Regions from separate parts of the Paenibacillus jiangxiensis genome, predicted to be linked through region 1. Evidence: riboswitches for the same ligand, from Rfam matches in the RefSeq annotation. Region 1 holds a riboswitch; the other holds the start of a gene.
The links. A riboswitch is a leader RNA that binds a small molecule or an ion and turns the genes downstream of it on or off. The one in region 1 is predicted to bind cyclic di-GMP.
Positions count from the first base shown of each region.

Region 2: it holds a riboswitch for cyclic di-GMP, as region 1 does, so the genes downstream of both, ACI1P2_RS22410 (transglutaminase-like domain-containing protein) here and ACI1P2_RS15995 (hypothetical protein) in region 1, are expected to answer to the same signal.

Region 1 is NZ_JBJURI010000015.1:126,135-130,558, forward strand. Features, by position in the region: gene ACI1P2_RS15980 (hypothetical protein) at 1-400, opposite strand, end outside; gene ACI1P2_RS15985 (MFS transporter) at 466-1,671, opposite strand; gene ACI1P2_RS15990 (winged helix-turn-helix transcriptional regulator) at 1,907-2,233, opposite strand; cyclic di-GMP riboswitch class I at 2,454-2,544, shown strand; gene ACI1P2_RS15995 (hypothetical protein) at 2,568-2,813, shown strand; gene ACI1P2_RS16000 (response regulator transcription factor) at 2,986-3,675, shown strand; gene ACI1P2_RS16005 (sensor histidine kinase) at 3,675-4,424, shown strand, end outside.
Region 2 is NZ_JBJURI010000026.1:9,090-13,513, reverse strand. Features, by position in the region: gene ACI1P2_RS22420 (bifunctional transcriptional activator/DNA repair enzyme AdaA) at 1-321, opposite strand, end outside; gene ACI1P2_RS22415 (isocitrate lyase/PEP mutase family protein) at 346-1,116, opposite strand; cyclic di-GMP riboswitch class I at 1,308-1,395, shown strand; cyclic di-GMP riboswitch class I at 1,454-1,542, shown strand; gene ACI1P2_RS22410 (transglutaminase-like domain-containing protein) at 1,556-2,356, shown strand; gene ACI1P2_RS22405 (collagen binding domain-containing protein) at 2,639-4,424, shown strand, end outside.

The DNA of each region.
Region 1 (4,424 bases):
AGCCTTCCAGTCTCTCTTCAGTATAATCTTCACTATCGGCATCTACCAGCACCGGATTGAGCCACTGATCGCCCAAATCGCAATAATAGCGGTGTCCTTTCTCACTTTTCGCAATAACAGCCACATGCGCATCCTCTGTTCCCATATCATGGCCAATCGGATAGGCTTCAATCCCCTCCTTTTCGAATTCATGCAGCAGCCACAATGCGAGATCAAAACAATTGCCTGTAATGCCGTACTGCTCGCGATGCTCCTTCATTTGAGCTACTTCTCTTTGTTTTTTCCCGGTATTCTTTTGAAAGTACCATGCTTTGGTTAAGGTTTCCATCGGGAAATGATCGAATTTTCGCCACACGCTCAAAATCTCGTCGGAAGCAAATATAAGCCATTCTCCTTTCACAGAGGTTTGTATTCAAAGGGACTGCTTCTCTCAACGGGAAAGAAACAGTCCTTGTTTGACATACATTATACAGCTTCCTCGGCGTGGGTGTCTTTGTCTTTTCTGGCGAGCAGCAGGCTCCAGCCTGTTAAAATAACAGCGCCAACCACCATTAAACCGCCGATCCATGAGGTGTGAATTAACCCCGGACCGTCCACAATCTGGCCGCCGAGATAAGCGCCAAGGGCGATGCCGCCGTTAAAAGCAGCGATATTGATTGCGGAAGCGACATCCACGGCCTGCGGCACAAAACGCTGGGCAAGGTTAACTACATACAACTGAAGTCCAGGCACATTCATGAAGGCAAACAGGCCCATCAAAAGAATCGTAATCAAACCCGCCACTTTAAATGGAGCTGTGAAGGCCAGAATAAAGAGGACCACCGCTTGAATAATAAACATATACAGCAGCGCCGAGAGCGGCTTACGGTTGGCAGCTTTGCCGCCGATAATATTGCCGATGGCGATCGCAATGCCGTATAGAAGCAGGAGGAAAGCTACCGTTGTCTCGCCAAAACCTGTAATGTCATGCAGCAGGGGAGACAGATACGTAAAGACGACGAAGGTGCCACCGTATCCGAGAGCCGTAATCAGGAAAGCAAGCAGCAGCCGTCCGTTGGTAATGAGCTTGATTTGATCCCGTACCGGGGTTTTGACCCCCTTCCGCAGATTGCCGGGAACGAGAATCAAATTGGCGATCAGAGCAATGATGCCAATCACGGCTATGGTTAAAAAGGCTGCACGCCAGCCCAGCTGCTGGCCGATAAACGTGCCGAAGGGCACACCGGTAATCGTAGCCACGGTTAATCCGGAGAACATAATGGCAATGGCGCTTGCCCGCCGGTTCGGCGCGACAAGGTCAGCCGCTATGGTTGAGCCGATCGACATAAATACGCCATGCGAGAAGGCGGAAATAACCCGTGCCGTAAGCAGCAGCCCGATTCCGCTTGAGAAGGCCGCAATCGAATTGCCGGCGATGAAGACGATCATAATCCAGATCAGCAGCGTTTTTCTTGGTATTCCCGAAGTTAAAGAGGTTAGCACCGGAGCGCCGAAAGTAACGCCCAGAGCATATAAAGTGACCGTTAATCCGGTCATGGTTACAGATATATTCAAGTCTTCAGCGATAAGGGGAAGCAATCCCACGCTGATGAACTCCGTTGTCCCAATCGCAAAGGCACTGATGGCCAAAGCCAGCAGCGACAGAGTACTGCGTTTATTGTCTGACGACATGTTCAGTTCCACTCCTATATATATTTTTTAGCCGGCCGGCAAATGCTATTATGGATGCTTCGCACGAAAAAGAATAGTACGTACTTCAAAGTACTATAGGCACTTACAGGTACCTATGGGAGGGAACGGGGGAAAGAAGGCGCGGATCACTGAAAAAAAGCCGGAGTCCTGAGTATCCAGGAATCCGGCTCTTCCGTTTGCAGATCGTTTATGTGGAAGGCTCGAAACATTGGCTTTAGACCTTGACTGCTTGGTCTTCTTGTTCAATATGCTTTTCGCCCCAGGCGCACATGGCATCCAGGACAGGCTTCAGGGACCAGCCGTAATCGGTCAGGGAATACACGACCTTGGGCGGAACCTGCTCAAATATTTGCCGCTTCACAAGTCCGTCATCTTCCAGCTCCCGCAGCTGCTGTGTGAGCATCTTCTGAGTAATGGCCGGCATCAGCCTTTTCAGTTCGCTGGTCCGCTTGTCGCCTTTATCCAGATGACACAAAATGACCGCCTTCCATTTGCCGCCCATCACCTCAAGGGTTGCTTCCACCGGGATATTGTAAGCCATATGTTTACCTCCTGAAAAATATAGTAAGTTGCTTTGATTTCTATAGGACTTGAAAGTATATAGGTTCTTTCAGAGATGTACATATCCGTCAAGGAACTACAATCTATGATAACACTATAAGGGGAAAAGTAAACAAGTGTGAAGAATGGCGATTTTTACGGGATCATGTCGAAAAAACACACAAAATATATTATATTATCTCAAGTGGATGTTCCACCATTTATGCAAAGGGCAAACTTGCCGAAAGGCAAGGACGCAAAGCTGCAGGCCTAAGGAAAGCATCATGGATCTATGGCGGCTGGGTTACCTTAAATTCGGAGGGAGAAATAATAGAGTGAGCAGTATTTATCAATCGGATGTGGAATTTGTATACAGACATGGAGAAACGAAGCTTGAGGAATGCCAAATAACGTGTGAAACGGGGAAGAGACCTACGATTGGAGATTTCTCCGATAAGTTCAAAGAATACGGCATTGAGACGAGACTGTATGATTTATACAGTATGACATTTAAACCTGTTGATCCGTTGAATACAAATATCATATCGATCCGGGTGATTCGGACATTTCAAATACGTTAATGATTTAAGCATTGGAGGGATTTCCTCCGGTGCTTTTTCATTTTTCGGCGGTCTTCAAAGGATCTTCACAAGTTTAGGTTAAACAGAAATGGTGAAAGTAATAGGCAGGAGGACTCTTACAATTCGGAATGGTATAATTCCGGTATAACTTGGGCGTACGGAGGGGCATGCCTTGAAAACCGTTCTAGTGGTAGATGATGAACAGAAAATTCGCGAGGTGCTGGCTTCTTATTTGCAGAAGGAGCGTTTTCATGTACTGGAAAGTGCAAGCGGGGAGGAAGCATTGACGATACTTCACAGCCAGCGGGTTGACCTGCTTATATTGGATTTGATGCTGCCTGGCATGGAAGGGGAGACTGTCTGCCGGGAGGTGCGCAAATTCAGCCCGGTGCCGATTCTTATGCTCACTGCAAAGGTAGCCCAGGCGGACCGCATCAGCGGATTGTCCATCGGAGCAGATGACTACATGATCAAGCCCTTTGATCCGAATGAGGTGGTTGCCAGGGTAAAAGCGATCCTGCGCAGGACAGATGACTCGCAGCTTTTGGCAGATGTGATCTCATTTAATGGCGGGCATCTCCGCATCGATTCGCTGAAAAATCAGGTGTACCGGTATGAAGAGCCGATCAGCCTCACACCAAGCGAGTACAAGCTGCTGCTTCTGCTCGCCAAATACCCGCAGCGCCGCTTCCCGCGGGAGGAACTGGTCGACAGGGTGATGGGCCTCAGCTTTGACGGCGATATCCGTATTATCGACCAGCATGTCAAAAATGTACGGCAAAAAATTGAGCAAGATCCCCGCAATCCGCGCTATATTCTTACGGTGTACGGCTTCGGCTACCGGTTTGGCGGTGAGGGCTGATGTTCAACCGGCTATATATCCGGCTGGCTGTGATCATTGTCGGCATGGCCGCAGGCATCCTTGTCATTTTTGCCGTGATCAGCATGTTTGCCACTCATTATCATATCTCGATGTATATGGAGCAGGTCTCACTGGCGAGTAAAAAAGTGTCTCCATTGATGGATCACCTGGAGAGCGCCCTGATTCAGTCGATCCTGCTGACAGGGTTGTTTTCGCTGCTGTTGGCGCTGATTATTGGTGTTTATTTTGCAAAACGCATCTCCCGCCCGCTGGTCCGCATGAAACAGGCCGCCGAACGGATCAGCAGGGGCAGCCTGGACGTCCGTATCAGCACGGAAGGCAGGGATGAGATCGCGGAGCTTGGTGCTTCCCTGAACAGGCTGTCAGAACAGCTACAAAGACAGCAGCTGCTGCGCATGTCCATGTCGCAGGATATTGCCCATGAGCTGCGCACACCGCTAACGACGCTGAAAAGCCACATGAGGGCCTTGGAGGACGGAGTCTGGGAGCCGACGCCCGCGCGGATTCACTCCTGTCTGGAGGAGGTGGAGCGCCTGATTCAGCTCGTCAGTGAACTGGAGGAGCTGAACGTAATGGATTCACCGGAATTCCAGCTTTTACGGAAAGAAGAGAATCTGCGTTTGATTGTCGGAAAGGCTGCTGCAGTGATGGAAGCCGCTTTTCTTGAGAAAGGGGTGCAGCTCCAATACGAGGGCATTTCAGATGTCATACTGCTTATGGATGCGGAC
Region 2 (4,424 bases), on a different contig from region 1:
CTGTTCTGCAATATCATTCAGCTTCAAATCTTGTTTATATTGATTCACTAAAATCGTCGTAATACTTTTAACGAATTCACTATGAGGAGAATGTTCAACCTCAGGCTGGCATCTTTTGCATGCACGAAAACCAGCCTTTTCAACCTCACTGATATTGTGATAGAACTCAACATTTATCTTTTTGGGCTTTCTGGACCTGCAGGAAGGACGGCAGTAGATTTTCGTTGTTTTCACGGCTGTAAAAAATAAACCATCATATTTCCGGTCGCAGGCAATGATTTTTTCCCACATCTCGTCAAATGAAAGATTTATACTGGTCATCCCTTCATCACCTGCCTTCCTGATCTAGTTCTCATATAAATGTGATGTATCCTGTAATTCCAATAATTTAGCCGCATTGTCTTCTAAACAAGCGATGATTTTATCTGACAGGGCATTTCCAAAGCTAAAGCGCTTCACGCCTAGCTCTTTCAGCTTATTACAACTTGTCAGGTTAGGCAAAGACAATATATTGAGCGGTGCCTTGACTTGAGCAGCGATTTGCTGAATTTCATCATCTTCCGTTACTCCTGGCACAAAAATCCCGCTGGCCCCGCTTTCAACATAGGCCTTGGCCCGATCGATCGTTTCATTAAAAGGGGCTTCCAATTGAAAATAAGTATCCGTTCTGGCGTTGATATAAAAATTATTATATCCGTGATTTTCCAGCGCTGTTCTCATTTTTGTCAGGAGGCTGCAATGATCCTTTATACCTCTTAACCCCTTTTCTTTTTTCAGGGAATCCTCAATATTGATACCGGCAACCCCGACATCTGCTGTTCTTAATACATTATCGATAATTGTGTTAAAATCCTCACTATATCCTGCTTCAATATCAGCGGATACCGGTATTTTTACATTCTCTGCAATGGTTTTGACGATTGCTAGATTTTGATTAAAATCTATTAATTCTCCGTCCGCATAGCCTAACGAATTGGCAATCCCCCAGCTGGTAGTACCAATGGCTTTAAAACCTGCCTTCTCTAATGTCAAAGCTGATAATAGATCCCAGGCATTTCCCAAAAATAATAGCTCCTCTGAAGTATGGAGATTATTGAATTCCTGAATCATCGACATTTTGCTTCCTCCTTGGCTTTGGTGTAACTCATTCTATCAAGTAGGCTTTATTATTTCGTCCTCATTCTTGCTCTTATGGTCTGAGAGAGAAACGAAAAAGATCATCGAATGGGCGCAGAAATCAATGAATCTTGTAAATTTTCTCTTGATAGAAATAGAGATGTCTGGTAAGATAGTCTCACAAAAGCTACTCACGATAACGGCAAACTTGTCGAAAGGCAAGGACGCAAAGCTACAGGGCCTACTTGGCGATATGTCAAATGGCAGCCAGCTACCGAACGAAGACGCTTTTTTTGTTTCTCATAGGACAATAATATATTAAAATCTGGAAACTCTAGCACGATAACGGCAAACTTGTCGAAAGACAGGGACGCAAAGCTACAGGGCCTTCTTGACGATTATGTCAATGGCAGCCTGGCTACCGAAGGGAGTTTGCAGTATGCGCAACGCAATATTCGCGATTGTAGGACTTTTTGCGTTATTATTGTGGGCTCCATTAGTACAAGCTACCCAATCTCAGGATTGGTTGGGCTTGGAACAGCTGGACCGTGGTGTGATCGTTATTCGATATGACGTGAAAGCAGGGACCAAGACGAAGCTCATGATTGCAAAGAGTCAGGACAAATACACGTATATGCTTTCGCCGAACAAACGGCAGGAAGTATTTCCGTTGCAGATGGGTAACGGTGATTACACGGTTACCGTACTGGAACAAGTCAGCGGCACCAAATATAAGATTGTTCAGGAAGCGCCTGTTACACTTCAACTGGCGAACAATAGCAAAGTGTTTTTGAGTTCTGTACAAAATATCAATTGGAGCGAACAGGACAAGGCTGCTCAGCTTGCGAAGAAGCTGACTGGGTCTGCTCAATCCGACGAAGAAAAAGTACAGGCTATTTATGAATATATTGTGGGCACGATCAGATACGACAAGGCTCTTGCAACCAGTGATCTGACGAACTACCTTCCCGATATCAACCGTACGATTCTTGGACAGAAGGGGATGTGTTACGACTATGCCTCCCTGTTCGCCTCCATGCTGCGGAGCATCGGCATTCCAGCCAAGCTCGATATGGGAACTTCGGAATACGTCGATGTTTACCACGCCTGGAATGAAGTTTATTTGAACGGGAAGTGGGTAACCATTGATACAACGGTCGATGCGAGCTGGAAAGCCAAAGGGGCCGATTTCAAAATGATAAAGGATGCCGCTCGCTACTCGGTATCCAAATATTACTAAAAAGAATACGATCAATTTAAGCTTTGGACAAATGTCCAAGGCTTGTTCGAGTTTGTAGAGAAATTGTAGAGATCGGGCAGGTATAATGCAAGAAGCCCATTTGGTTCTGGTGGGAAAAACAGGAACAATGAATCGTGCGCCATTAGAAATATGCGGAGGTGATGGACTGGAAGGTCTCTTAACGGCATACAATTCAATGGAGTATAGATAGCCCGATTTGCGCACGGCAAGCAGGATCGGAACCGAACATTCGAGGGTGATGTAGAGACTGAGGGAGAGATTATGAAGAAAAAAGTTAGTGGAATCGTTGTGGCGCTGCTGCTCCTGCTTCAATCGGTTTTTGGTGTAACCGCCTGGACGGGCAATGTGGCCAATGCCAATGCGGCCGATACACCAGCAAGTGTGCAGGAATCCGTGTATGGAGTAAAAGATGAAGTTGGAGTGACGGATGATGTTTATATCCCGCCAGCGCCAGTCAAGAATACGGACAACATTTTAACAAAAGTGGTATTAACCGACTTGAATGGTAACGTGATCGATGCAGTATATAATCCGGACAGTACCCTGGACATCGGTGAGGCTGTCAATCTCAGCTACGAATGGGAGCTTCCGAATAGTCACGGCTACAAGAACGGGGATACATTTACCTTCGAGCTGCCGGACCAGTTTGAAATTTTTACGGATATTGACGCTCCACTCGTGGCCGATCAAGACAAAGTTGGCACATTTACCGTCGACCGCAACGGGAAGGTTGTCATGACCTTCAACGATTATGTGGAGAGCCACTCCAACGTAAGCGGCAAGCTGGAAATACGTACCGAGTTTACGAAGGAAACGATTAAGGGAAGCACGGAAGTCGTCATTGCCATTCCGGTAAAAAGCGGAGAGCAAGTCGTTATCGTGAATCTGAAGCCGCAGGGCGGAAAGCTGATCGACAAACAGGGAAAAGCGGTTGGCAAAGACCGGATCGATTGGACGGTTCAAGTCAACAAATCACTGGATAAGATCAAGCATGCGGTCATCACGGATGTGATACCTGAAGGTTCTGAACTCATCGCCGACTCTGTGGAGGTGTACCGCCTACAGGTTAACGGCGACGGTTCGACGGTCCTTGGCGATAAGGTAGGGACCGACAAGTATACGGTCGAAACGAACGGCGGCGCCAAACTGGAGCTTGCGTTCCAGGATGAGACGATCAGCAAAGCCTACGAGATTCGTTATTCGACGAAGCTTACCGGCGAGCAGACTCGTTTTGAGAACACCGCTGTACTGTCTGGCGACGATATGAAAGATACCAAGTCGACCGCTACGGTAACAGTGGACCGTGGTAAATTTTTGGATAAGACTTATAGCCAGAATAAAGACACCGGAATCATCACCTGGACTGTGAAATACAATTTTAACGAGAAAAAGCTTACGAAAGATCAAGCGGTTATTACGGATGAATTCAGTGCGATTCATACGCTGGTTGCCGATTCGCTGAAGGTGTATAAAGGGAATTCAACGAAGGCTGAAGATCTGCTTTCACCGGATGAATACACCTTTACACCGACAGGTACAAACGGATTTACACTTCAATTCAATAAGGGTATCGATTCTCCTTATACGATCGTTTACCAGACAAAGCCGGTCGACCGGACGAGCGCTGACGGACAGCCAGTAAAGAACAAAGTCGTATCGGGTGACTCGTCCAAAGATGTAACAGCTCCGGCCCAAGGAATCCGCGCTCTGGTGAAGGGCGTCTCGAATGTCGACTTCGCCAACAAAACGGCGAAGTGGCTTATTACGATCAATGGCGATAAAAAGCCGGACGGCAGCAAGTACAGCATGGAGAATGTAGTCATCAAGGATACGTTCCCGCAAGGCGGTCTCGAATTCATTCCGGATTCAGTAATCGTGAAAGCGGACGGAAAAGTCGTTCCTGCAAGTGATTACAAGATCGAGTACGATAATGATAATGTACGCGGCGGTTTTGAAATCAAGTTCTCCAAGACCATTGACACCACGTATACAATTGAGTACCAAACGAAGTTTAACATCGATTGGCTGAATAACAGCAAGCTGGATT